DNA from 3 places in the Bacillus sp. WC2503 genome. Region 1 is predicted to be linked to each of the others. Evidence: riboswitches for the same ligand, from Rfam matches in the RefSeq annotation. Region 1 holds a riboswitch; each other region holds the start of a gene.

The links. Region 1 has a riboswitch for magnesium ahead of ACUN26_RS05985 (FtsW/RodA/SpoVE family cell cycle protein). Riboswitches for the same ligand answer to the same signal wherever they lie in the genome.
Region 2: another riboswitch for magnesium. It lies ahead of ACUN26_RS04660 (P-type ATPase); the one in region 1 lies ahead of ACUN26_RS05985 (FtsW/RodA/SpoVE family cell cycle protein).
Region 3: another riboswitch for magnesium. It lies ahead of mgtA (magnesium-translocating P-type ATPase); the one in region 1 lies ahead of ACUN26_RS05985 (FtsW/RodA/SpoVE family cell cycle protein).

What each region holds. Positions count from the first base shown of each region.
Region 1 covers NZ_JBQYMD010000001.1:1,124,563-1,134,712, reverse strand. Annotated here, with positions in the region: gene ACUN26_RS06010 (WD40/YVTN/BNR-like repeat-containing protein) at 1-488, opposite strand, end outside; partial or broken gene ACUN26_RS06005 (DUF4878 domain-containing protein) at 752-841, shown strand; gene ACUN26_RS06000 (cation diffusion facilitator family transporter) at 1,039-1,932, opposite strand; gene ACUN26_RS05995 (phosphodiester glycosidase family protein) at 2,792-3,889, opposite strand; gene mgtE (magnesium transporter) at 4,050-5,378, opposite strand; M-box (ykoK) riboswitch at 5,652-5,819, opposite strand; M-box (ykoK) riboswitch at 6,321-6,497, shown strand; gene ACUN26_RS05985 (FtsW/RodA/SpoVE family cell cycle protein) at 6,685-7,812, shown strand; partial or broken gene ACUN26_RS05980 (ISNCY family transposase) at 8,132-8,314, opposite strand; gene ACUN26_RS05975 (helix-turn-helix domain-containing protein) at 8,676-8,996, shown strand; gene ACUN26_RS05970 (zinc dependent phospholipase C family protein) at 9,276-10,150, opposite strand, start outside.
Region 2 covers NZ_JBQYMD010000001.1:858,368-868,517, forward strand. Annotated here, with positions in the region: gene ACUN26_RS04650 (glutathionylspermidine synthase family protein) at 1-943, shown strand, start outside; gene ACUN26_RS04655 (DUF350 domain-containing protein) at 940-1,326, shown strand; M-box (ykoK) riboswitch at 1,488-1,653, shown strand; gene ACUN26_RS04660 (P-type ATPase) at 1,998-2,723, shown strand; gene ACUN26_RS04665 (5'-3' exonuclease) at 2,856-3,722, shown strand; gene ACUN26_RS04670 (FbpB family small basic protein) at 4,052-4,192, shown strand; gene ACUN26_RS04675 (DUF7507 domain-containing protein) at 4,260-10,150, opposite strand, start outside.
Region 3 covers NZ_JBQYMD010000001.1:3,390,271-3,400,420, forward strand. Annotated here, with positions in the region: gene proI (pyrroline-5-carboxylate reductase ProI) at 1-595, shown strand, start outside; gene sdaAA (L-serine ammonia-lyase, iron-sulfur-dependent, subunit alpha) at 645-1,523, opposite strand; gene sdaAB (L-serine ammonia-lyase, iron-sulfur-dependent subunit beta) at 1,542-2,201, opposite strand; gene ACUN26_RS17310 (hypothetical protein) at 2,250-2,393, opposite strand; gene rnz (ribonuclease Z) at 3,077-4,000, opposite strand; gene ACUN26_RS17320 (DUF3932 family protein) at 4,190-4,441, shown strand; M-box (ykoK) riboswitch at 4,637-4,804, shown strand; gene mgtA (magnesium-translocating P-type ATPase) at 5,137-7,842, shown strand; gene ACUN26_RS17330 (MgtC/SapB family protein) at 7,967-8,668, shown strand; gene ACUN26_RS17335 (DNA polymerase IV) at 8,710-9,948, opposite strand; gene ACUN26_RS17340 (hypothetical protein) at 10,090-10,150, shown strand, end outside.

The DNA of each region.
Region 1 (10,150 bases):
TCAAAATCAGTTGCCATATACAATTTCTTTGGCAAAGGATATTTTTTATTTATATCTTCAAAAATACCTTCTACTCCAGATTTATATATATTATTATGTTTAAGTTTAACTGACCTTTCATGTTTTAACTTTTCTACAAACCATGCCAATTTGCCATTGTAATTTATTGCACTTTTATAAATCTGCATCCCATAAAATGATGTAATTGCAACAATAATGATAATAGAAATGGATCTCCATGCTATTGAATTAGTTAATTTTTTAGATTCATATTCTCTATTTTTTATCACCCGCATTGTAGTAAATGTAGTTATGGATATAAAAAGTACTATACATAATAACAAAATGTAAATATTATAATTCATTCTTCCGTACTGACAGTATAAGGCCAACTCATAACAAAAAATCCCGTATACAATTATTAGTATTGGATTTGTTACTAATGACAGAAGTATCCTTTTTGTATTTTCTCTAAATATAGAAACCACTCCTAATTACATGAATTACTAATATTAAGTATACTTTATTGTAAAGTAACAAAAAAGCTATTTAATCTTGCCGCCAAAAATACAATAGACATCCGTCTATGTAAATGGTAGATGTCTATTAAAGCCGTTTAAAAATTTAGTTGTTTCATAGACAATGGACTTTTGATTGAATACTAAAGTTGCTTCATTTGAGAGCTAAATATTGAAAATGAACCCTCATATATTAATTCATTCCCCTCAATGATATTTATCTTTCAGATTTTGTTGATGCTTTGTATAAAAAAGATTCTAAAAAGGTAATTGTAATTGAATTAGAGAAAACATGCGAAGGTTGGGAAATTAGTAAATCATAGATAAAAACGTCCTATATTTTAATAGGACGTTTTTTCTTCTATAAATAATGTAGTTGAGATGTATTGTACTCATAACTATAAATGTTTTTTAATTATGGACATTATACAAGTCGACCAATTCTCCAATATCTAAAAAGGACGGTTTAACTACTTACTTACTTACTTACTTATATCTATCTATCTATAATTCATTAAACCTACTTCTCCTCATACCATGGGTTTAAATGAATTAGTACTTCATATATTTCTGGGTTCTGATTTATAATAGTGGTTTTTATATCCCTACAAATATCATGTCCTTGCTGGATGCTTAAATGTGCCGGAACACTAATTCTAATATCAATTAATACATAGTGACCATGATCACGTGCGCGCATTCTATCAATTCTTTTTACAAAAGGATGGGCCTGAATTACTCTCTTATATTCACTACATTTCTCGGTAGGAATACCACCTTCCATTAATATATATATTGCTTCTTTCCCCATACTAATCGCTAACTTTAATACGAAAAAAGAAACAATAATACCGGCTAAAGGATCCCCATAAGCTGCATATGGAATGGAATAGATATTGTTTATCAAAGCAATACCAATTCCAATTACAGCTGCAATTGAGGCATAAACATCAGCAAGATGATCATAAGCAGTTGCTATAAGCCCGTTGCTTCTTGTTTTTCGACCAATTCGTATTGTGTATACATATAAAATTTGCTTCCATATTAATGAAATAATCGCTGCTATAAAAGCAATTATATGGGGTTCTGTCGCTGGTTCAAATAATGACTTTATCGATTCATAAGCCATAAATAAAGCCGCTAAAATTAAAATCACAGCTACAATTCCTGATGATATAACTTCTGCTTTACCATGTCCATAAGGATGATCTTCATCAGCTGGCTGGTTTGAAATTTTCATTGATCCCAATGAGGCTACGGATGCTACAACATCGGCAGCATTATGAATCCCATCGGCTAATAATACCTGACTTTTGAAAAGTAAACCGACTATAATTTTGATGAGAGTCAGAAATATATTGCTAATTACACTAATCCATGCTGCCAATAAGGACGTTTTTGGGTTAGCATTCATAGTTATCCCCACCTTAACTTTACTCTTGTTTCAAAATATTATTGTTTAATTCAATTGTTTAGTTATAAGTCTATATCTCATCATTTTAATTTCTTTCATACATTACCAAATAATAAGTATGTGGGTCTATACAAACATTTTCTCCTATCAGTAAAGGTTAAAAGCATAACTTACTTTGTTCTTTTATCCTTATTTGTTATGAAGTGTAAAAAAGAGTGACACAAAATGCCATATGCCTTTTATTATTCCTTTTACGTTTAGTATTGGAGTTACTTTAACATCCTTAAAATAGTAATTATGATTGAATAAAAAGACGAGAGTTGGAAATTAGGAAATCATAGAAAAAACGATTTATAAGATGTAATATTGAACCTAAAATAATTAAAGATAAATAAGATATACTACACGATGACGCATGTTGTTTAACAATGTAGTTTTAAGGTGTATTATCCCTTTGCTTGATACACCTATTGTTTATGTTTTTTATCACCCTTTTATCATTACAAACATCAAAGCGACTAATGTGTTGCTTTGATGTTTGATGAAATGTCTTCAGGTATGATTTCTAATTCACTCTGCACATTAATCTTTACTCATCTGATCACAACAATTATTTTTACAGGTTGTCCATTTCACATAGCTGTAGCAAATACTATAAGATTAAAAGCATATAATTGAATATGAGTGTAAGCTGTATACATTATTTATCCTTCTTTTAACTTCTTGGAGATTTTCCATATGATTGAGTATCTCTATACGCTTTTCTTTAATGAATGTTAAATGATAAAACTTTCAATTTTATTACACTCTTTGTATGTTAGTTTTTAAACTTTAATTAAACCTTCATTTATTTAAGAATTTATAAATCAGTTGAAATATTTGCATCAAATTCATCTGATTTTTTAGTATCTATTTTTTCCCCATCTATTGTCACCCTTATTTCTTGTTTTTGGTTTGCTGTTACTATCCAAGCATTCGGTAAATAACGATCTTCATGGGATAATGTAGAAGGTGAATTTATAACCTTTCCTCCTAAATATAGCGTAGCAGAAGAACCTCCATCCATAGCCATTGCATTTATTGCTCCTTTTTCATATAGAATATCTTGACACTCTTTTAACGTAGCTCCTATGCTATGTGTCTGCCTACCGTCAATCACTAGAAACATTATTGTGCCATCTTCTTTTTGCGCCATAATACTTCGGGGAGCAGAGCCCCAACCACCGTCTCCTTCTGTAATCATTTTTTCTCCATTAACAATTAACTGTGGCATAAATCCTGCTGCTGAAACGACTTGTTTATCCAAAAGTTGTTGGGTAGAATAATTCCCTGTTATCATTTGTCCAAACTTTGTTAAGCCCGTAATAATTGTAGGGGTATTTTTATCTATATTTGTATCAATTGCTTTCCCATTTTCTATTACTATTCCAGTTGCAATATTTCCTCCACCCCTTCCTGTTTCATCGGCAAATCCACTTGCATTCACAGCAACAAGTGCATGATTACGTTTTGCCATTACGCTAATTTTTTCTCCTCTTTTATCGCCCTGTGTTCCTTGATGGCTAACAAGTTTAACATTGAAAGGGTTACTAATAGTGACTAATTTTCCTTCGAAAAGAAAGCGACTATCTTTGTTACTTTTAATCGTTTCTACGTCAATTTTTATTGGCTGATTTTTTAATTCTTCTAATCTTTTTCCTGCTATTTTTTTATAAATATTCTCATCACTATTTAACCATTTTGGATGATTAATTCTATCTTGTAATTTATCTAGTTCCTTTTGGGATAGGAATGTATATTTCGCATATTGTGGATGCTGAGAAGTTAGTATACTCCCAGCAATTGTTACACGAAAATCTCGGCCATAGTTAGTACCAAATAATATTCCTATGCCAATAAGCATGAAAATAGAAAGAAGGAGCAAAATTCGTTTGAAGATTTTTCTTAGATGTTTCATAGTTTTATCCTCCGGCATTAATTACATTCAATGAATCCTTTAAAATATTATTTACCTAAAGACAAAAGTGTTTGTTCTCCTTATTCCCGAGTTCCCCACTATGTCTTAGCAAGCAAGGCAAAATACTTATTCTACATTTCGTATTTATTTCAGTGTATATTTACAAATTTAATAACGTTTTTGCAACCAAGAAATATATTACTAATCCTGTTCCGTCAACAAATGTTGTAATAAATGGACCAGAAACGACTGCAGGATCTAATTTAAATTTTCTCAAAATTAAAGGTAAAACAGCTGCGACAAGCGAAGCCCAAATAACAATAAATAATAAAGTGATTGCTACAACTTGTGCAACTTCTGTTCCAACCCCTAACATATAAGCACGAATGAGCCCAGCTACCCCAAGTGCAAGTCCGAGAAGCATACCAATTGCAAATTCCTTTTTCATTACACGGAAAATGTCTTTAAATTTCACCTCTCCAATACCGATTGCACGAGTAATTGTTGCTACAACCTGTGTTCCTGTATTCCCTCCAGTACCTACTAATAATGGAACAAAGAAAGCAAGGGCAACTACTGTTTCAATTTCGTCTTCAAAATACTTTAGTACTGTACCTGTATATGCTTCAGCAACAAAAAGAAGCAATAACCATGGTAGGCGTTTAAAGAAAATGCTCCAAATACTAGATTCAAAGTAAGATTGATTTAATGGTTCACTTCCACCTAACTTTTGGATATCTTCTGTAGCCTCTGCTTCCATAACATTCATTACGTCATCAAATGTTATAATACCAATCATTTCATTATTTGCTGTTGTTACGGGTATTGCCGCTAAATTATAATTCAGTAGCTTTTTTACAACTTCTTGCTGATCAACCTCAGCGGGTACTGAAATCACCTCTCGAATCATGATATTAGATAATATCTCTTCATCTGCTGCTAGTAATAATTCATGTATGGAAACGATTCCCTTAAGATAACCATGACTATCAAGAACATAAATATAAGAAATTGATTCTACATTTTCAGAATGTTCCCTAATGTACTTCAATGTCATTTTTACTGACCAATTCCCTCTAACTGCAACATAATCACTTGTGACAAGACTTCCTGCCGTTTCAGGTTTGAAAGCCATTAACTTTTTTACATTATGTTTTGTAATTTTATTTAGATACGCCATTAATTGAGCTTGTTTTTCCGGATGAACCGCAAGAAGTAGATCTACTGTTTCATCAATCGGTTGTAAATTTAGTAATTTTTTAGCTTTGTTTTCAGATAAGTGAATTAAGATATTATATTTTTCTTCTATACTCAAATGTTGAAGAATTTTTGAGCTTTTTAATACAGGAATCTTATCTAGTAATATGACTTGATCTTCAATTGAAAACCGTTTTATTTCTTGCGCAACATCATACGACGGATGACGTAAAACTTTATCTGCATCCAAATCATTTTGGGTTACAAGTAATTCATTTAATAATTTCTTCATGTTAACTCCTCCTCATATTGCTAAGGGAGACTCTAGAGTTTCATGAGTGGTTTTGTATTATTTTATCTGTCTAAAATTTTGATTAGAGCATTAATAGTTACATTGCAAGCAATTTATTAAGAACTACCTCCTTTTTGAATATAGACAAGATAAAAATAAATAACATTAAACAAAAAAACCTTACTCAAAAAGGAGTAAGGTTTTTTTACAATACAAATAAATGATTATTAAGACAGCTCTGCAAAAATCCCAGAGGTGCCTTTCTATCAAATCGTATACCACTCCCTCGTTGAGTTTTAGCACTGTATAGCATAGGTTTTTATAACCAGCTACATTAAAAAGGGCCTTAATCCGACCGTTCCTGTTGACCCATTGGCGTCTCTCGACATTTTTGGGCAGCAGCGTTTCTCTATACAGGAGCCTCACCTAACAAAGATTATTGAATTACTTCAAAATTTAAACCAGAATTTAATATTTGTCAACTAACTTTCGATTTGATTCATAAAAAATTCTTTTTTAGAGAAATGTAATTAGATTCTATTACAAATTTGAAATTTAAATACAATTAATTCAAAAAAACGTTATAAAACATATGAAATTTCGTATAAGAAACGTATTGTTTATGATTAATTTGTAACTTTATAGCAGAAGTTACATCATTAGTCATACCGTACTTCAAAAGAACATTCTTCAAAAAATCTTATTTTATGATTAATATCTTCTTTACTGTTTATCAAATTTATATGGTTAAACTACTTAATCAAATTATACATTCCAAGTCGCAAATATGTATCTATATGAGACAATTAAATACAATTTCTCAAATCATTTCTCAAAGATTTATAAAGCAATAAAGAATATAAAGTTAGCAATACGTTTACTTGACAAGCAAAAAAAAAGTATTTATGCTGGCTACACGAAACTAACACATAAAATTTATATTGCTAAACCTGTTAGGTGAGGCTCCTATACAAACACAGGCTATTGCCCAAAAATGTCGAAAGACGCCAATGGGTAGAACAGGAATTGTCGGATTAAGGCTCTTCTTAAGATAGCTAAGTAATGAATTTCCATTACTTTACGTTGTATAGTGCCAAAGCTCTACTAGGGGGAGAAAAGCTTTATTTAGTCATGCCATTTTGAAATCCCCCTAGTATGTAACTAGGGGGATTTTTACGTAAGAAAACAGGGTGTAAGCGATAGGATCTCTCAAAACAAAAATACTATTTATTAATTGGTGAGAACAAGATTCTATTCATTAGCAAATGTAATATTAAGTGTTAATGTAAATCAGGAGGATATAAAAATGAAAAAAATATTAAAACTCGATTATCTATTGCTCCTCCCTCTATTCATAACATGTACTTTAGGTATTATCATGATGTATAGCGCGAGCTCCATTGTAGCTGTTCAACATTACGGTTATAACAGTAGGCACTTTGTCGATTCTCAATTAACAAAGCTATTTTTAGGAACAATTGGGCTAATAGTTTGTGCTATTCTCCCATATGAAATATGGAAAAAACGAATAGTCTCAACCTGTATTATGATTGGGGGAATTTTTTTGTTAATTATGGTTTTATGGAAAGGAAAGGTCGTAAATAATGCTCAATCTTGGATCTTTGGAATACAGCCAGCTGAATTTCTTAAATTAGGAACAATACTTGTAACAGCCCGTTTTTTTGCATTGCGACAAGGACCAGTTAAACAAACTTGGTTTGGGGGCGGAAAACTTTTATTTTTTTTAGCTACAATTTTTTTCCTAATCTATAAACAGCCAAACTTAGGATCTGCTCTTTTAATATTAGGTATAGGTTGTAGCATATTTCTTTGCTCGGGAATAAATATAAATCTATTAATTAAAAGAACTATACTCGGTTCTATTTTTTGGTTACCTATTTTATATTTTTTGATTCAATTTAGTTTGTCAGAAGTTCAAAAGACACGTATTACTACGATTCTCAATCCCTTTGTTGATGCACAAGGGAATGGATATCAGCTTGTAAATTCTTTTATTGCCATTGGCTCAGGAGGAATTATTGGACGTGGATTCGGAAATAGCATTCAAAAAACTGGTTATCTCCCAGAACCACATACTGATTTTATAATGGCAATCGTTTCTGAAGAATTAGGATTTATTGGTGTATTCATTATAATGACCGGAGTATTAGCTATAGTTCTTCGCTCACTAAAAATTGCACAGCTATGTGAAGATCCCTTTGGAAGTTTTATAGCAATTGGTATAGGCTGTATGATTGGTATGCAATCTGTTGTTAATTTAGGCGGTATTACGGGAATACTTCCTCTTACGGGTACCCCATTTCCATTTGTAAGTTTTGGTGGAAGTTCTTTAATGGTTAATTTAATAGCAATAGGAATACTACTTAATATTTCAATTTTCAATAAAATTAAGTTTGATAATCATAATATATGATTATCAATATAAGATTCTATTTTTAATGGATGAATTCTTTCTCGTTTTGGACAGACTGATTCCGTAAATCAATCTGTTGTTTTTTCATTAGAATTATTGCTAAACAATAAAATAAACACAGTAAAAAAAATATAACATTGTAAAAATCCGTGGCAAGGGATGAAGCATTCATAATGGCTGAGAAAATATATATATAATTGGCTGGTCTCAATTCTTAAAATTCTTTTTATTATATAGATAAGCATAAAAATATTAGGAAGTTAATAGTAATATATATCAGATAGAAATTATTAAATCAAAAGAAAAAGCAATCATTGAAAATATAAAGCATTAAAGACAAGGCAAAAGATACACGAAACAAAGAATACGGATGCAAAAAATGAATCAATTTACGTATAGAGTACATTTAAAATACAGTTTTCAAGAGAAAACATTTAAGTAAAGCTTTACTACAGATTGGCGGGCAACCTGTAACAGACGAAACACCTCCTATTGTTAGAATGCCTACAAAAGCAAATAAAACCTGTTGTTTGGATTTATTTTCCTTTCATTTAGTTATTGTACTAGTAATTTATTCCATTTCAAAGATAGTGATGGCTACTATCATTCTTCTAGGAATACAGAATTATTAATGCATTCATTTTTGGATATTTATCAGTTCCAAGTTAACAATTCTAAATAAAATTACCCTTTAGGAAATTAAAGTGGAATGATATTTGCCAACAGGAAATTTTGCTAAGAAAGGACAGGGAATAAGACTATTGGTAGAGCTTTTACTGGAATTAATTGTGAGATTAACGTAAATTGCAAGAGTACGCTCGTAAAATTATGATATATATAAATCAAATCGGAGTGAATACGATATGAGAGCGGTCGCGAAAAAAGTAAAAATAATACGTTTGCAGGATGAATATTGTAAAAATTGTAAATATCAAACGGATGTAGAACAGTATTGTATTGAACAATGCGACATAGGAAAAAAACTTATTACGCTGGGTAAAAAAGAATTTAGAAAGAGATCGACAAAAGTAAAAACGATAGAAGAAAAATGGGATGAAAAGTGCAAACAAGCAATAATTTTATATAATCAAGGAGTAAATTATCCAGATATTGCAAAGGAAATGGGGTGCCACGTGAGTAATTTGTATAAAGAGCTCAAAAAACGTGGATGGTTACAAATGTAAAATCATGAAATAAATCCCCAAACAAGTTATACGATTGGAACATCCTTTGTATTTGATATGAACTGTATACTTGCTTATTTTCAGCAATTACAAAACAAACTATTTCATTTATATGTTCTAATTTTTGATTATCTAAAATTGGTATTTCACACCTTCTCATTTTTGAGGAAGAAGTCTTCTTTCGGAAAACGATAAAATTTTAACATTAAATTTCTGGGTTATAATTTCTAAAAAGAAAAACACCCGTTCTGATTAAGGACGAGTGTTTTTCTTTTTAGGTTATCTGACAGGGATAAACTTCCATGAGCTAGGTTTTTGTTTTTTTTCACCTAGTACAATCCAATTTTTCTTTGCATTTATATTCTCATAATTTAATGGATAGTCATCTGTAAAAATATTATATTCTGTAGGATTATCCAGGTTAATTTTAATTTTAAAATCAGCTAAACTATCAGATTTTTGAGCAAGGTGAATCCAACTAGAATAATTGGACCAATTTAAATATTGGAATTGGTCGTAATTTGAGTGCTTCATGCGAAGATATATACTCTCTCCGTGGTGTAGCTTTGCATCATTTTCTTTGTAGAATTCAAACTCTATAGGTGTACCAAATAAAGCATTGTTTTCTTTATTTGCAAGTGTGACATAATCGTAACGATTTGCTAAATACCATTCAAAAGTTAGACCTTGATAAGGAGATTCACTTGGTACGATATAATAGTTTTTCCCTGCTTCTATGACATTTCCTTCAATATCATAGATTAATGCAGTCTCTATACTTGGAGCTTTCACATTTTTAGTAAAAGTTTTAAACCAAAGATTTAAGAAACCTGCTGTATTACGCTGAGCTTCTCCTAAGCTCCGCTGCACAGCTGGGGTAACCATTTCTTGCCACAATTGTGCCTTACCACTATTATAATACTTAAATGTTTTATCATTAGTAATATTTTGGATTTCAGTTTTAGCTACTCGAGCTGCATAATCAATCCATTCTTCAGGTGTAGATAGAGAATTGTTATAATTCCCTCCAGTATTGACTGCAAATTGATTTTGAATGGTTGTAACATAATTTTCAAAGTAGCTATGATATTTTATAGCTCTCGTATCAATTGCGGTAAAATTTGCTGCATGCATAGGTTGAGTAGCATCTGTAA
Region 2 (10,150 bases), 270 kb from region 1:
CGTTATAACGGTTGATAACCAAATTAAAATGCTTGAGTTTAATAGTGATACACCAACTTTTATTATGGAATGCTTTCAAATGAATGGAAAAGTTTGTGAAAACCTAGGTTATGATGATCCAAACTCGGATCAAGAACGATTACTATCTTCTGGTGTTACGAAAGCTGTAATGGAAGCGACAAAGGGATTAGACAATCCAAATGTTGTTTTTACAGCACATCATGAACATATTGAGGATTGGAATACGACTATGTATTTAAGTCAGTTATGCCATGTTGAAAATAAAGTAGTGCCAATGTCAGAACTTAGAATTACGAAAGATGCTCTAGTTGATAAAGATGGGGCGAAGATTGATGTTTTATATCGCCAAACGTATCCGATAGAAGATTTAATTGAGGATCAAGATCCTGAAACAGGAGATTTGGTAGGTGTGGAACTGCTGCAACTTGTAAAAGACGGAAATCTCTTTATTATAAATCCTTTGTCTGCCTTTTTACTTCAGCCAAAATCAATTCAGTGTCTTATTTGGGGATTAGCAGAAGAAGGGGCTTTTTATACAAATGAGGAACAACAGTGGGTTAAAGAATATATGCTACCTACATATTTAGAACCAGATTTATTTTTAGGAAAAGGTTCTTTCGTTCAAAAACCTTCGTTTGGTAGGGAAGGTGACACAATTACAATTCGCGATAAAGACACGAATATTATGATTCGAAATGCACATGAAACATATAAAACGTCATTGCCGATATTTCAAAAGTATATAGAGCTTCCAGTTGTATGTTTGGAAACTGAAAAAGGAGTGGAGAAACTATCGTATGTGTTTGGGGCGTTTTTAATCGCTGGAAAAGCGAGCAGTATCGGTATACGTGCTGGGGAAAAGATTACAGGAAATGAATCTTATTATTTACCAGTAGGTATTACGAAGGGGGAAAATAAATGATTAATTTTTTACTATATTTAGCAGTATCACTCGTACTTTTATGTATAGGTTTGTTCCTTATGGAAGTGACAACGAAAGTGAAAGAATTTAAGTTAATGGCTCAGGGTAACAAAGCGGTCAGTTATGTACTTGGAGGAAGGGTACTCGGGCTAGCTATCGTTTTATATTCAACGGCCGCTAATTCCATTTCACTTTTGGATATGGTTTCGTGGGGAGCGGTTGGTATTTTGGCCCAAATTATTGTTTATTATTTAGCTGAGTGGCTTACACCACGCTTTAATATAAATAAAAGCCTTGAAGAAGATAATCAAGCAGTCGGCCTGTTTCTTATGTTTTTATCACTTTCAATTGGTATTGTAATTGCTGGTTGTGTAACTTACTAAAAACTTACGTTTTATACGTAAGTTTTTTTTGTTCGCTAACTTGTACTATATATGAGAAAATAGGCTAACAACAGAGAGGGCTTTTCTGTAATAAGGAAAAGTTTCCATACAAAGTGTTGACATCTATTTTAAATAAGAGTAACATTTTCTATGTAATTAAAATAAGTCTCTGTTAGGTGAGGCTCCTGTATAGAGAAATGCTACTGCCCAAAAATGTCGAGAGACGCCAATGGGTCAACAGGAATGATCGAATTAAGGTTTTTCTTAACGTAGCTGGTAATGAACCTATGCTATACAGTGCTAAAACTCGGCGAGGGAGAGGTCCGTAGATTTCTAATTATATTAGGAATCGTTTATTTGTGTATGCAATGACCTTTGCTCTCTTATGAGTAAGGGTCTTTTTTGTTACCAATCTATGAGTCATTTCATAATATAAACTATAAAAATAAACGAGGAGGTGAGGAGCATGTCAAATTCTGACTCGGTTCCGTTACCCATATACTTCAAATCAAAAATATATGATGTAGGCAGGAAACGACTTGTTCCTCCCTCTATATTTATCATAATGTAGCGTTTATATACATAATTAAGCGCTAGACACTTTCACGGTAAAGTGGATAAATTGAGAAACAAAGCGTTTCTTCCTATGTTGTAAAGGAGGAGACGATAATATGTTATATGTAAACAAAACTGTGGGTAACACGTCATATAAACAAAGTAAAAAATCAATGAAAGAACAAACAATGCTTCAAAAAAATAAAGATTTATTGATTGAAATTGCAACAAGAGATGTAAAATCTGTATTTGCGTATTTTAAAACAACAAGAGACGGATTATCTATGAAAGAGGCGCAAAAACGTATTCAAGTATACGGTCGAAATGAATTGACTTCAAAAAGAGCGCGTATTGCAGAAGTAATAATGAAGTTAAGTGGAATGATTCCAGGTTTTTCAAAACAACATGTGCGTGATCAATTGCAATGTGAAACAATTACTGTGTCTAGAGTAGAATGTGCTAGTAGTACAGGGCTAAATAACGAACTGAAAATGATGAAGTTACCAGTACAAGAACTTGTACCAGGAGATATGATTTTTCTTTCAGAAGGTGATATAGTACCGGCAGATGTACGTATCATTTATGCAAATGATTTATTGGTAAATGAATCTGTGTTGACAGGGAACGATGCAAATGTTGAGAAATTTGAAAGTTGCTACCACCTTGAACGTAAAAGATTTATTCCATTAAAACGGATGAAAGACTATAATCCACTTGAACTTGAAAATGTATGTTTTAAAGGTACTAATATTATTGGTGGAAATGCAAAGGCTGTAGTTGTTTCAACAGGTAAAAATACGTATTCAGGAATACTTCATACTTGTTGCAGTAGAACGTCTTAATGTGTTAATGATGCTAAATATATAAAAACAATGTATAATAGACAAAGTTGAAAAAACGTAGAATGGTAATCTATTTATATAACCTTACGTGATAACGTGAGGTTATTATTTTTTGTTAGTAGGAGAGGAATTATGAAAAAAGTATTATTAGTTGATGGTATGGCACTATTATTTCGTGCTTTTTACGCAACAAGTGTCTACGGACAATTTATGAAACGACAAGATGGTACCCCGACGAACGGGATTCATGGTTATATGAAGCATTTATTAACAGCAACACAAGCAATCGAACCAACGCACATTGTAACGTGCTGGGATATGGGAAGTACGACATTTAGAACGGAATCTTTCTCGAATTATAAAGCAAATCGTGCAGCACCGCCAGAAGAATTAATTCCGCAATTTGATTTAGTGCAAGAAATGACTGCGAAATTATCTATGCCTGTAATAGGCATGAAAGGTTATGAAGCGGATGATTGTATTGGTACGCTTGCAAAACAATATTGCAATGAAGCAGAAGTTTATGTTTTGACAGGTGATACAGATTTACTTCAACTTGTTGATACGAATGTTACAGTTATGCTTCTTCGTAAAGGAATTGGAAATTACGAGTATTACACACCGGAAAAAATCATGGAAGAGAAAGGTGTAGAACCTTGGCAAATTGTCCATGCGAAAGCTTTCATGGGAGATACGAGTGATAACTATCCAGGCGTAAAAGGTATTGGTGAAAAAACAGCGTATAAGCTTATTCAAGAATACGGCACAGTATCGGCAGTACTAGAAAATATAGCATCATTAACGAAAGCGCAGCGTACAAAAATTGAAAGTGATTTAGAGAATTTAAATATCTCTTTACAATTAGCGCAAATTCATTGTGAAGTTCCAATTTCATGTTCGTTAGAAGAAGGGTTACACACAATGGACGAAGAAAAACTACGCTTTGTATGTAACGAAATGAATTGGGGAAGACCTGAAATATTAATAAACATGTTATAAATACTAGAAAGACCGATTTAGAATGAATCGGTCTTTCTTTTTTTGTTCACAAAGTTGTCAGAAAATAAACGGAATTTTCATGTGAAGTTCAAATGGATTTCACAACAATCAATTATTATAAGTCTACACAGATAAATCCTTATCCCGCATTAACGGGCGGTGGGACTTCTATATCAATATTATCGCTGAATAAAGAGTGATGATGGAAGAGTAACTCCCTGTAAAGGCCCGATTGATGTAGGCTAATAATTAGTGAGGGTACATCCTTTCATTGATTAAAGTTTCAAGTTATCTTTTATATAAACCATCCCCCAAGGAGGAAAATAAACATGCGAAAAAAAGTGAGAAAATCCTTTAAACAATTATTAATAGAAAATAAACAATCCCTACTAACTAATAAAGAGAATATGAAAGAAATTGAAGAACGGATTGAGAAACGACATGTAGCATATAGTGCTGCTAGTAATTGATAATTTTGTTTATGAAAAAAGCTTGTAGTTTGTATATTATCCGAACTACAAGCTTTTTCTTTTTTGATTAACGCCACCAAATCCAAGTCCAAAAGTAATTTCGTATATTTCGAGGAGTAATGCGTATGAAACGTTCACCGTCAAAGAAACAATTAAAATTTGGTAGTGTGTCATCTGGATTTTCTGGAATAAAGGTGACGATGTTTTCGTTACTTGTAACGGTTACTGTAATTGGTGGATCGGTAGGCGAGACTTGAAGTTGTAAAGAAACGTTTGCTGTGTTTTTAAATTCATTATGAATAGGTGGACTTATCACTTGTACTGTGAATAACACGATAATTGTTTCGTTCGGTTCCAAATTAGTAGCAACTAGGAAACCGATATTCGGGTTCGCTAATGGCGAGCGTTCCCCATTAATGAAGACAGTGCCGTTTATAAATTGTAAACCTGCTGGAATGGTGTCTTGTAACGAGATATTTGAAAGTGAAATCTCGGAAGTATTCGTAATACGCACCGTGTAATCAAAATATTGATTTAAATAAGCTGAGCTGACGGAAGCATTTTTCGTGACTGTTGCAGTTGCAAATTGAACTGGTATACGAACAATATTTGAATTAACAATGAAAGTAATAATTGGATCCTGTGGTGTCAATTGAAAAGCAGCGGTAACTATTGCAGAATTTATAATTGTACTGTTTGAAGGAATAGAAGTTACGAGAACTTGAAATGTTATAGTTGCTACTGTATCTGCAGATAAAGAACCAATATTAATACCAGTGTCTGGACGAACATTTGGAACTGGAGTACCGTTAATTGTTACACTGTTTTCTATAAATGTTGTACCAGCTGGAATACTGTCTACAACAGAAGTACTGATTGTCGGGATTGGGGAGTGATTAAATACCGCTAATGTGAATGTAATGATATCTCCTATAACGGCGATAGATTTGTCTGCTGTTTTTTCAATGCGAACCATCGGATCAATGACTGTCGTTGTAACGGTATTTGTTTGTTTTGTAATTGTAATAGGTGGTTTTGTTGGATCGATGATAACGGTATAGGAAACAGAAGCATTATTATTAATTGTAGATTGAAGAGTAGAAGAAGATATTGTCACTTGGAACGTAATAATAACAGATTCATTAGGAGCAAGATTACCTAATGTAATACCATTTTCAGGATTCTCATTAGGCTGATTGATTCCGTTAATCGTAACACTACCAACAACAAAAGTCGTATCTATTGGTAAGGTGTCTCTGGCAAGAAGGTCTTCAATCGTTACATTACCGCTATTCGTAATCGTAATTGTATACGTTAAAGTTTGACCAGGTAAGGCATTTGTTACACCAACAGATTTTATGGCAATGACATTATCATTTTGGACAGTAGTTGTGACGGTATTTGTTGTAGTCGTATTTGTAACAGGGATGTTATTTGGGTTGACTATATAGTTAAAAGTAGTAATTGCGTTGTTGTGTAGTTCGTTTGGTGTTGGAATAGAAGTTACAGTTACTTGGAAGGAAGCGATAGCATTTCCACCTACCATTATAGTGCCAATTGGTATGCCGCTTACTGGATTCACTCCTGGAAGAGTTTCTCCGTTTACAATGACGCTATTTTCAATAAACGTAGTACCTTGAGGAATAATATCTTGAATAACTACATCATTTGCTGCAACATTACCAGTTTGATTTAGGGTAATCGTATACGTTAACGTATCACCGACCGTTGCAAATGCAAGGTCAACAGCTTTATTACTATTTAAATTCGCGTGATGAATTTCTGTTACGGCAGCTGATGAAATAATAGTTTCGGTAATAGGTGGTTGATCTGGTACTGTGTATTCATATTGAATTGTACTCGTGTTAGAGATTGGGTTTGTTTGCGGAATGGAAGTAACCCGTACTTGGAATAGAATAGTTGCTGTCGTATTAGGCGGAATGCTATCAATTTGTATACCGTTAAGTGGGTTGTCATTTGGACGAGCGTTGCCATTCACAATAACACTATTCTCTATAAAGCTCGTATTTGCTGGAATGATATCTGTAACGATAATGTTTTCCACTTGTATATTTCCGTTATTTATGATGGAAATTGTATAAGGAATGATAGTTTGTAGGTCAGCATATTGGAGAGGTGTTGTTTTTGTCGCAATTACATTAGCAGAAATAACTTCAGTGAAGGTAATGTTACTATTCGATATTTGTTCTTCCCCGTTTATCGTATAACGAGAAGTTGATTGATTTTGAACATGGCCGCTAGCTGGAAGAGCTACGACTGTAACAGAAAATGTGACTGGGATAGAAATGTTAGGAGCAATCGTTCCTACGAGTATACCGGTACTTGGATTGGCGTTAAGCTGTGGAATGTTATTTACTAAAACGCTACCGTCTATAAAGGTTGTTCCATCAGGAATGTTGTCTGTAAATACAACAGCAGTAGCATCCGTATTTCCTGTATTCGTTAAAGTTGTTGTATAAGTTAAAATGCCACCAATCGTTACAGAAGTCAAATCAACAGTTTTAAGTGAAACGATATCAGCATCATTAATTTGAACGAAAGTAGTGTTGGAAATAGTAGATTTTTGAATTGGTGCAAAGTCAGGGTTGAAAATAAAGTCGTAGACGATGTTTGCAGTATTAGGTGTTGGATTTACAGCTGGTAAATTCGTAACGGAAACTTGGAATATTATTGTAGCCATTTGACCTGATGCGATATTAGGAATGGAAAAGCCGATATTCGGGTCTGCTGCAGGAAGTACAGTATTGTTAACTATGACACTTTCTGGAATAAATACTGTTCCATCCTCTATAGTATCTGTAAAAAAGATGGAGTTAGTTGTAGTGGATCCGTTATTTTGAATGAGTACTGTATATTCAATGGTTTCATCAATATTAGCTAATACTGTATTAGCGGATTTTGTAGCGATAAGAATAGCATCAATAAATTGTATATTTGTAGTATTGGAGGAGGTCGTTTCTGAAATTGGTGGTAAGCTTGGGTCTGGTTGATACTCATAGTGGATGACGGCGATATTATTAATGTTATTTTGAGAAGGTGTAGAGACTACATTTACCTGGAATGTAACGATAATCGTATTATTTGGAAGGATAATATTAAGGGTGATTCCAGTAATTGGATTTTCATTAGGCCTTGATATGCCATCTACAAGGATGCTATTTGGAACGAATGTGGTGCCAGCTGCAATCGCGTCAATTAGGAGAGTATTTGTAATAGGTACTGTACCAGCGTTTGTAACTGCGACTGTATATGTGATGATTTGACCGATGCGTGTAATGGATCTATTGGCGGATTTAATTGCACGAACATTAGCCGTCCGCACTTCCGTGTTTACTGCATTTGATAACGATCTACGCTGAATAATTGGAGAACTAGGGTCAATTTGGTATTCATATGAAGTGTCTGAAATGTTAATGACTGTATTGTTCTCAGGTATATTTGTAAGTTGTACTTGGAATGAAATAGTGACTGTTTCATTTGGTTGTATCGTGCCAAGAATTACTCCGTTTTCAGGATTTGCTCCAGGCTGAATCACATTATTTATTGATAAGCTATCTTCGACGAATATAGTACCTTCTGGAATGTTATCAATGAACACGGTATTGTTAGCTGGAACGGTTCCTATGTTTTGTAGTGTATTTGTGTAGGTAATAGTTTGCCCAATTGCTACGAAAGTTACATCCGCGCTTTTGACAGAAATAATATTTGCATTTTGAAGTGATGTTGTAACAACGTTAGAATTTGCAGAGCGATTCACCGGTGGAGCTGTAGGAATACTTACATATTGGTAAGTTGCTGAAGATTGATTTACAATTTCAGTTTCAGTAGGTGGATTATTTGTTTGCACTTGAAATAGTATCGTTTTGGAACTGTTTGCTGGAATTGTTCCAATCGGTATTCCGTTTTCTGGATTTACACCTGGCTGCAGGACACCGTTAATTGTGACACTATCGGGAACGAATGTAGTCCCAGCTGGAATAGAATCTGTGAAAATAATATTTATTGCATCAACATTACCGATGTTTTTCACTTCAGAAATATAAAGTATAGTTCCACCAATATCTACAGTTGTTGGATTGGATGTTTTTGTAATTGTCAATTGTGCTTGCACGAAATTTGTAATGACGATATTACTTGTAGATGTTTCAGTAATAGGCGGTTGCCCTGGATCTGGTTGAATTGTATACGTTGTATTGGATTGATTTGTAATTGATTCTTGCGAGAATGAATCATTAATAAGAATTTGGAACGAAATAAGGTGAGTAGCGTTTGCTGCTAGGTTAGGCAAAGTAACACCTACATTTGGATTTGCACCAAGTATAGCTGTTCCGTTAAGTGTAAAACTATTTTCTACGAATGTAGTCCCTTGGAGGATAGTATCCGAAAATATGAGATTAGTAGTTGGAATATTTCCGGTATTTTCTAGTGTTATCGTATAAGTCAAAATATCACCTGTTGTTGCTTGTTGTGCATTGACTGCTTTTAAAGAAAGAACAGTCGCGTCCGAAATTTGTGTGAAAGCTGGATTAGACGTAATTGTTCGAGAGATGATAGGAGCGGTCGGATCAGAGATAAAAGTATAGTCAATACGGGCTGTATTAGAAATTGGATTCACGCTTGGAATGGATTGGACGATAACTTGGAATGTGACGGTGACGATTTCTGACGGTGCGATGGAGTTTAATGGTATTCCTACGTTTGGATCGGCACCTGGAACTGAGATGTTATTAATGGTCACGCTATTCTGGATAAATGCAGTTCCTTCTGGGACTAAATCTGTTAAAGTAACTGTATTTGCAGTTGTATTTCCGTTATTTTGAACGACTACTGTGTAAGTGATTGTACCGTCAGTAGATTGTACGAGAGAATCTGTATTTTTAATTGCAGATAACGATGCATCAATGACAGCTGTAGTCACCGTATTAGATGAGGATGTTGCTGTAACTGGAGGTTGACTCGGATCGACGATATACGTGTAACTTGTAATGGCTTGATTTATGATTGCCCCTTGAGGTGGAATAGAAGTTGCAAGAAATTGGAACGTAATAGTAGCAGAATTACCTGGTGCGATAATACCAACTGGAATACCGAGTGTTGGACTTGCATCTGGGAGTGAAATCCCGTTAAGCGTAACACTATTTGGAACAAATAATGCCCCTTCAGGAATCCCATTAATGAGTAATACAGAATTTGCAGGAAAGTTTCCAGTGTTTGTTAATGTTGCTGTATACGTAATTACATCTCCGATAGATACGATTGTTCGATTTGCTTCTAAAACCGTTGTAACAGTAGCGTTATTAATTTGTGTTGAAGCGCTATTAGAATTTATTGTGCCTGTAACAGGAGGGGCTGCCGGGTCAACAATAAATGCGTATTGAATAGATGCTACGTTTGTAATTGGGTTTGAAGGTGGAGTAGATGTAACTATGACTTGGAAAGTAACAGTTAAGGAACTACTCGCGCTAACGGTTCCGATATTAACTCCATTATTTGGATTTGCCCCTGGAATGATACTGCCATTTACAGCAAAACTATTTTCAACAAAGATCGTTCCTGCTGGAATCAGGTCTGAGAAGTTTAGATTCGTAGCGTTTGTATTGCCGCTATTTTGAATCAAAACCGTATAAGTGATCGTTTCTCCGATATTCGCAAAGGCTGTACTAGCAGTTTTTACAGCTGAAATTATTGCTGAGTTAATAGAAGTAACGAAGACGTTCGTTTCCACGTTGCCAGGCTGAGCCTGTAATGCATTGCCTACGTTATATTGGAAGTTAACAAACCCTAAGTTTTGGAGTTCAGGTGTGAACGTTGTTGGATTGCTTACGATTTGCACTTGGAATATGATTGTTACAGTTTGATTTGGATTGATTGTATTTATACCAACACCGTCACTAATGGAAGCAGATGGTAATGGAGTGCCATCAACAACAACGGATC
Region 3 (10,150 bases), 2.3 Mb from region 1:
TACCCCTCTTAAAGAATATATAAATAAGGATTTGCTTATTATTTCGCTATTAGCAGGTGTTTCTACTCACTCGATTAGAAACCTACTTCAAAAAAACGTTCCGATCATTCGTGCAATGCCAAATACATCTGCCGCTATTTTAAAATCAGCTACCGCTATTTCGCCTTCAAAACATACAACAGCGGAACATATTCAAACTGCAAAATCTTTATTTGAAACGGTCGGTCTCGTCTCTGTTGTAGAGGAAGAAGATATGCATGCTGTCACTGCATTGTCTGGAAGTGGACCAGCTTATATTTATTACGTAGTAGAGGCGATGGAAGACGCCGCAAAAAAAATTGGTTTAAAAGAAGATGTTGCAAAATCGCTTATTCTTCAGACGATGATTGGTGCTGCTGAAATGCTAAAAGCAAGCGAAAAACACCCTTCTGTTTTGCGAAAGGAAATTACATCTCCTGGCGGAACTACCGAAGCAGGCATTGAAGTATTACAGGAAAATAAATTTCAACAAGCACTCGTTTCTTGTATTACACAGGCAACGAAACGATCACATGATCTTGGAAAAACATTAGAACAACTCACAAAAGAAAAATAAAAATGGAGCTCAATCTTACTTGAGCTCCATTTTTTATCATCATATACTTTTAGTTATTACTCTTTCCAAAAATCTCTTCTTGTAGACGACGACCTGTCGGTGTTGCTGCAAGCCCGCCTTCAGCTGTTTCACGAAGTGCTACTGGCATCGTTTGTCCGATTCTAAACATTGCCTCAATCACTTCATCACATGGAATTGTACTCGTTACACCAGCTAATGATAAATCCGCTGAAATCATCGCATTTGAAGCACCCGCTGCATTACGCTTTACACAAGGTACTTCTACAAGTCCTGCAACAGGATCGCACACTAAACCAAGCATATTCTTTAATGAAATTGCCATCGCTGTAGCTGCTTGATCTGGTGTTCCACCAGCCATCTCAACTGCTGCTGCCGCTGCCATTCCACTTGCTGAACCAACTTCTGCTTGGCATCCTCCTGCCGCACCAGAAATACAAGCATTATTCGCAACTACCATACCGAAAGCTCCTGCTGTAAATAAAAATTCAATCATTTCTTCACGTGTAGGTTGTAATTTTTCTTTCAGTGCAAACAGTACACCTGGCACTGTTCCAGCAGAACCTGCTGTTGGTGTTGCACAAATAATCCCCATCGCCGCGTTTACTTCATTTGTTGCAACAGCTTTACTCACTGCGTCCAAAATCGTATCTCCAGATAAGCCTTTTCCGCTCTTCATATACGCTTGAACTTTTACAGCATCACCGCCAGTTAAACCAGTTGGTGATTTCACGCCGCGAATACCACGTTCTACTGCTTGTTCCATCACGACTAAGTTCTTTTCCATACCAGCAATTACTTCTTCACGTGAAATATGTCTTGTTTCCATTTCACATTGAATCATAATTTCTGCGATTTTTACATTTTGTTCTTTAGCTTGCGCCACTAGTTCCGCTGCGTTCCGAAACATGGTGTGTCCCCCCTGCAATTAATCCATAATAGTTACTTGACAAATATTTTGTTGCCCTTTTATTTCTTCAATCACTTCATCTGCTAACAATTCATCTGTTTCAATGACCATAAGCGCTCTTCTTCCTTTTTCTTTACGAGAAACGCTCATTGTACTAATGTTAATCTCGTGTTTCGCAAGAATGGAAGCTACAGCTGCGATAGCACCAAAGCGATCGTTATTTACAATAAGTAGTGCTGGACTCGTGCCTGTTAATTGAAGATCGAATCCGTTTAATTCTACAACTTCAATTTTACCGCCACCAATTGAGCAAGCAACAACTTCAATTTCCTCTTCACCTTTATACAGACGAATTTTCGCTGTATTTGGATGCGGAGCATTTGCATCTTCTTCAATGAATTCCACTTCAATCCCGCGTTCTTTTGCAATATCTAACGCACTTGGAATACGTAAATCATCTGTTTCAAATCCAAGTATTCCACCGATTAGCGCTACATCCGTACCGTGACCACGGTATGTTTTTGCAAATGAACCATATAATGAAATGCTAACTCTCTCTGGCTCATGACGAAACAGCTGACGAGCAACTTGCCCCATTCTTGCCGCGCCTGCTGTATGTGAACTTGATGGACCAATCATAACCGGACCAATAATATCAAACACTGAGCGGTACTTCATCATAACTCCCCCTAAACCTCTATGAAAAAAATTTATTCTACTATTTTATTAAGCTGCCACATTTGTTGCTGTTCCAGTTCTACCACGAATTTGTTCCGCTGTACGAATTGGATAGTTTTTGAATAAAATGAACCAATATCCTGAAATAATACCAGATACCATAATACATAAGAAATATAGCATTACTTTCATTTAAAACGATATAAGATAACCAGCAATAAATCCTGGTAGCAATCCAAAGTTTAACACAGAAGCCATTGCAAGCATAGCATAAACAGGTGATATAACCATTGTTAATACAACTAAATTTGCACCCGCTACTCAACCTAGACTACCTGCTGATGTTCTGAACTCTTTTAAAGAGTGGTATACCAATTAAATCCCCACCAACTTATTATTAAAAAAGCTTCTACTAAACCACTTGCAACAGCTACACTAGCTAATCATACCGTTTAGCTAAAAAGTAAAAAAGACTTAGTACAAATAATGATATCTTTCCTATTATAATCTCCATATTACTCTCTCATGTTTTAGTCAACTTCACTTGTTACGACAATGACTAATATGCATGTGACTTATAATAAATTGTAATCTGCCCTCATTATAGCTTGTTTTTTATAAAACGCTTACTTTTGTTGAATTTTAAAAGTTCTGAATAAAAGTCCCTTTCTGCTATTTGTATTACTTGTATGTCATCTGACTTATATAACAGTTTTTCTAAATAATCATTATTACGTATTTTTATCCTATATATTCAAACCATTCTAAGTTTCTGTATCATCCAAGTTTAAGTATAAAATAATAACAGTTTTATTTTTAAAATTTTTTAGACATAAAAAAATGGTAACCTAATGTTACCATTTTTCCAAAAATCATTATTTTTCTACTGGAAATGATTTTAAATCTGTCGCTATTTCTGTATTAGGAAATAACTCTCGTGCCTCTTTCAATAATTCCTTATATGTATCTCCTTGATAACGAGAACTAATGTGAGTTAATATTAATCGTTTCGCATTTGCATGAAGTGCAATGCTCGCAGCTTGCTTAGATGTGGAATGAAAATAATCATGCGCTTGTTGTTCATCGTCTGCCGCAAAAGTTGCTTCATGAACAAGTACATCAGCATTTTGTGCTAGCTCTCTACTCGCTTCGCAATATCGTGTATCACCTAAAATGGTAATAATTCTTCCCTTTTGAGGCGGACCGATAAAATCTTTTCCATTTAGTATCGTACCATTCTCTAATTCAACTACTTCTCCATCTTTTAAACGCTTAAAGATTGGCCCTGGTTTCACTCCCATTTCGAGCAATTTATCGACTAAAAGAACACCTTGTATATCTTTCTCTACAATACGATATCCAAAACATTCAATGCCATGTGACAATTTTTTCGTTTCTACATAAAACTCATTATCTTCAAACACAGTACCTTCTTCTGTTATCTCAACGATTTCAAGTGGATATTTCACATGTGTCGTACTTACTGATAATGCCACTTCAATAAATTGTTTAATTCCTTTTGGTCCGTACACTGTTAATTTTGTTGTTCCACCTTGAAACGAACGGCTACCCAATAAACCCGGCAATCCAAAAATATGATCGCCATGTAAATGCGTAATAAATATTTTTTCAATGCGGCGTGGACGTACAGACGTATGTAGTATTTGATGTTGCGTCGCCTCGCCACAGTCAAATAACCAAGTCTGTCCTCGTTCTTCTAACAACTGCAAAGCAATTGCTGAAACATTCCTTCCTTTTGAAGGAACACCTGCACCAGTTCCTAAAAATACAAATTCCACTTTCTTTCCTCCAGCTCTTTATATAATCTATCTTTCATCTTACGGAATGTTATTTCAAATGGCAAATTGAATTTACATAACCAATCATCTAGACAACTATATAACACGAACGTTATACTCAAAAAATTTAGCTATCGTTCGTGTTTTGTGGTAAAATGATTGTACTACATTTTAAGGGAGCGTTTTATTATGAAAGAAGTATTTCGTTTACAAACTGATTTTTCATCTTCATTTGATCGCTGGGTAAGTTCTTTCGTGTCTGATCACCCAGCACAATTAGAATGGACGACTTTAAAAGAATTAATCCATGAATATACAACATCACATACAAATGAGACATTACCAACATATATTTCTTCAGCTTTAACATATTACGCACAACGCGTTTCAACAACAAATAACTCAGAAATTGTTATTTTTGAAAATCCTACAATCTCATAATCTATTATAAAAAGCACTGTAATGAGTGCTTTTTATTTATATTCATTATTTTTTATTTTTCCAACTTATTCTCAAAAAATACAACTTATTTCATACTATATACCCTTCATAAATCTATTTGATTTTTCAAAAAAACAGATTAAAAAGATATTGACACTACGATTTTACAGTGCTAACATTCAACATGTAATTGAATATGGTCTCTGTTAGGTGAGGCTCCTGTATAGAGAAACGCTGCTGCCCAAAAATGTCGAGAGACGCCAATGGGTCAACAGGAAAGGTCGGAATGAAGGCCTTTTTTAACGTAGCTGGTTTCAGTACCTATGCTATACAGTGCTAAAACTCAACGAGGGAGAGGTGCATGTATTTTGTCATACACAAAAACTGTTTTTAGCTATGTTTACTAACAGGCTTTCGTGTGGACGTTTTTCAACTGTGAATTCAGACCTTTACTCGTTGTGAGTAAAGGTCTTTTTTATGTCTTTATGCACCTGACTATGAAACAAACATAGCATATTCAGAAACTATTAAATTGGACGGAGGTGAGGAACAGTGGCAAGTGATGATTCGGCCCAGATACCCATATGTTTTACGTTAATATTTCATCATGTAGGTAGGAAAGAAGCTGTTCCTCCTAATTTTAAATAGTCGAGTAACAGTTTGTTTCCTCCTTCATGACAAAGGAGGAACTACCGATGTTTAATTTTCAAAGACAAGAAACAAAGCATGCTTACGATCAAGATAGCATGCAAACAAATAACAAAGTATTAGTGGAAGTTGCAACACAAGATATAAACTCTGCATTAAAACTTCTAGAAACTACAGAAAATGGACTCTCTAAACAAGAAGCGTCCCGTAGACTTTCTTTATATGGTCCGAACGAAATTGCTCATAATAAAACATTGCCGTGGTACATTCAATTTCTGCTGGCATTTAAAAATCCATTTATTTTTGTTTTATTAGCTCTTGGAGCGCTCTCTTTTTTCACAGATGACATGCAAGGAACAATTGTCGTATCTGTAATGGTACTTCTAAGTTCAACGATTCGCTTTTTACAAGAATTCCGCTCTCAAAAAGCCGCGGATAAATTAAAGGCGATGGTTCGAACAACCGCGAGCGTCTTTAGAATAGATGGATTTGTACACGAAACAAAAAACGTAACGAATTTAAATCGAAATTATACAATAGAAATTCCAATTGAAGAACTTGTACCTGGCGATATTATTTCACTTTCAGCCGGTGACATCGTTCCAGCTGATGTGCGTATTTTATCGGCTAAAGATTTATTTGTTAATCAGTCTTCATTAACCGGGGAAGCACTTCCTGTAGAAAAATACGAAAACTGCTACCATACAGAAAACAAGCATATCTTACCAAAAAATATGAAAAAAAATTTCAATCCACTCGATATGGAAAACCTTTGCTTTATGGGTACGAATATTGTAAGTGGTAGCGCAAAAGCTGTTGTCGTTTCAACAAGTACCGATACGTATTTCGGCTCTTTAGCGAATAAAGTAATCGGGAAGCGCGCAGAAACAAGCTTTGATAAAGGTGTAAACAAAGTAAGCTGGCTCTTAATTACATTCATGCTTATTATGGCGCCCATTGTCCTTCTCATTAATGGATTCACAAAAGGTGATTGGCAAGAAGCTTTCTTCTTCGCTATCGCTATTGCAGTTGGTCTTACACCTGAAATGTTACCAATGATTGTAACTGCTAATTTAGCTAAAGGTGCTGTGAACATGTCTAAGCAAAAAGTTATTGTAAAACAGCTAAATTCTATTCAAAACTTAGGCGCGATGAACATTCTTTGTACAGATAAAACTGGGACATTGACAGAGGATAAAGTTGTTCTTGTTAGACATTTAGATCCTACTGGTAATCCATGCAATCGTGTATTACAGTTTGCATATTTAAATAGCTTCTATCAAACTGGATTGAAAAATTTAATAGATAAAGCTGTTATTGAGCATACAGAAGAAAAACAAATGTTCGACCCTTCAACGTTTCAAAAACTAGATGAAATTCCATTTGATTTTGCCCGCCGTCGCATGTCCGTCATCGTCAAAGACATCTCAGGTGAACATACAATGGTTTGTAAAGGTGCCGTGGAAGAAATTTTATCCATTTGTAACTACACTGAATCAAACGGAAAGATTGTTCAACTTACCGAGGAAATGCGCTCAAATGTCAAACAACTAAGTGAGACATTGAATGGCGAAGGTATGCGTGTAATTGCTGTAGCTTATAAAAAAAATAGAAAAATAAATGATAAAGAGTACGCGGTAAAAGATGAAACTAATATGATTCTCGCTGGATATATTGGCTTTTTAGATCCACCGAAACCATCTGCATCTGTTGCTATTCAAGCATTACAGAAACATGGTGTACAAGTAAAAATTTTAACTGGTGATAATGAAATTGTTACAAAAAAAGTTTGTAAAGAAGTTGGATTGGATATTGGTGAGCCTATCCTTGGCTACGAGATCGATTCTTTACCAGATAAAGCATTAGCAAAACTAGCCGAAGAAACAACAGTGTTCGCAAAAATAAATCCAATGCAAAAATCTCGCATTATTCGTGCCTTACAAGGGAACGGTCATACAGTAGGTTATATGGGGGATGGTATTAACGATGCCGTAGCATTACGTGATGCTGACGTTGGAATATCTGTTGATACTGCAACTGATATCGCAAAAGAGTCTTCCGATATTATTCTACTTGAAAAAAGTTTAACTATATTAGAAGCGGGCATTTTAGAAGGACGCACTACGTTCGGAAATATTTTAAAATATATTAAAATGACGGCTAGCTCTAACTTTGGAAATGTATTTAGTGTGTTAGTGGCCAGTGCTTTCATTCCCTTTTTACCGATGCTTGCCATTCACCTTTTAATTCAAAACTTGCTTTACGATATTTCACAGCTGTCTATTCCATGGGACAAAATGGATAAAGAATTTTTAGAAAAACCGAGAAAATGGGATACTGCAAACTTACGGAACTTCATTATTTGTATCGGCCCAATTAGTTCCATATTTGATATTATCACATACGTAGTCATGTGGAATGTCTTCGGTGCAAATACACCTAGCGAACAATCATTATTCCAATCTGGTTGGTTTGTCGTTGGACTGCTCACACAAACTTTAATCGTTCACATGATAAGAACACAGAAGATTCCATTCATTCAAAGTACTGCATCAGCACCGGTACTGTTATTAACCGCTTGTATTATGGCAATCGGAATTTATATTCCATTCTCACCACTTGGTGCGGCTGTTGGTTTACAAGCATTACCACTTAGCTATTTCCCTTGGCTAGTAGGAATACTATTAGGCTATGCTTTCTTAACACAATTCCTGAAAAAAGTTTATATTAAAAAGTTTCATAGCTGGTTATAAAGTGAAACTTTAATCAGTGGGGGTCTTACTGCCCGCAAATAGCGGGATAAAAACGAGAATGAGTGGTACTCCCCACTCATTCTTAAAAACATCACACGTACTTATATGTATGGAGGTGACCATGATGGTATGGTATGACATTGTATTAAGATTATTTATCGCAATTATTATAGGTGCTTGCATCGGAATGGAAAGGCAATGGAGACACCGGATGGCCGGTTTACGGACAAATGCTCTCGTATCACTTGGTGCCTGTATATTTGTTTTATTATCCGTCATGCTTGATCATGATGCTAGCCCCTCACGTATTGCTGCTCAAGTTGTTAGTGGGATTGGCTTTTTAGGAGGCGGTGTGATTATCCGTGACGGTTTTAGTATTAGAGGATTAAAAAATACTGCGGCTACTTTATGGTGTGCTGCTGTCGGTACTCTTACAGGCGCTGGTTTTCTCCTTGCAGCTATATTAGGTGCAACCGGCGTTTTACTAGCAAATATACTACTTCGCCCGATCGCTCTCTTTATGAATAAAAAATCAAAAGAAGAATCACCTGAACAAACAAACTACTTCCTTTCTCTTACTTGTTCCGAAGAAAATGAAGCACATATTCGTTTTTTACTCATGCACATGGTAAGTACAGAAGGTCTCGGTTTAAAAGAGTTATATAGTGAAGATGTAGATTCTAAGCAAAAAGTCTGTATACAGGCTACATTACATTGCAAGACAAATGCGGCTATCTTAATTGAAAAAATAGTAAGTAGAATGTTATTAGAATCTGGCGTTACTGCTGCTGGGTGGAGGACTTCTTTAGATTTAGAAGCAAGTTAAATATGAAAGGTGTCATGCTATTTACTACTTCATGACACCTTCTACATAAACTTATTTTCTAACTTTTGTTGAAACGACTTCTCTTGCTTACGTAGTAGTTGACTACCTCGTTGTAAAAGCGGTGTTCCATACTTATCATTAATTTGATCAATGACAGCAAGTAGCGGTTCTTTTTTCGCATCCTCTTCAAATGAAAACAAATCTAATTGTTTCACCGATTCTGTCTTCCACTCTATTTCAGTAGCTGTAACACCTAATAAACGAACGGAATCACCGTCCCAATGTTGCTTCCATAAACGGGATGCTGCTTGAAAAATATCGCGTTCTTCCCAAATTGCATTTTTCAATTGCTTACTCCGTGTTACCGTTCGCCTATCATGGTATTTAATCATAATTTGAATATTATAGCTGACAAGAGTTCGCTTTTGTAATCTTTTACTCACTGATTTTGATAAACGTTCTAACATATCAAGTAACTCTTTCTCTTCATCCATATCCTTTGAAAAGGTCGTCGAATTACCGACACTTTTATGCTGTCCCATTTGACTCGGATCAACTTCTCTATCATCCATACCTTTTGCACGCCTTTGTAAATCAACACCGTGCTTTCCAATTTTAGCGCGAATGATATGCTCGTCTCCCTTTGCCAATTGTTCAATTGTCTGTATATGAATATCATTTAATTTTTCAGCTGTTTTCTCACCAATTCCATGCATGGCTCCAACTGGAAGTGGCCAAATCAATTCTGGAATATCACGTTTTCGAAGTACAGTAATACCAAGTGGCTTTTTCATATCTGAAGCGGTCTTTGCTAGAAAAAGATTTGGAGCAATTCCAATACTACACGGAAGCTGTAACTCTGTTAACAACGCTTGTTGAATCATCTTTGCTATTTCAAGAGGCGAACCGAGTGCATAGCAATCTGTAATATCTAAATATCCTTCATCTATAGAGACTGGTTGTATCTTTTCTGTAAAACGGGAAAGGATTTGAAACATTTGAAATGAAGCTTCACGATATAATGTAAAATTTGGATGCCTTACAACTAATTGTGGGCATAACCTTTTCGCTTCCCAAAGAGGCATCGTCGTACGTATTCCATATTCTCTCGCCTCATAACTACACGTTATAATAATTCCTTTTCTCTCTTTTTCATTTCCAGCAACCGCTAATGGCTTTCCTTGTAATGATGAATCATGAGCAATTTCAACAGATGCGAAAAAACAATTCATATCCACATGTAAAATAACACGGCCATTTTTCGGATACATTTCTCGCATAGTACTCCCCCCTCAAAAGAACATTTGTTCCTTCATTATACCAAATTCATGTACAATATAATAATTACTTATTCTTTTTATCCTTATTTTTGCTATACTTAATACGAAATATGGATATTATTGTAAAATGAGTGACTTATTATGAAATCTAATAGTAAACTTAACTCTACCTTTCTCATTATTATATTAATCCTCTTAATTA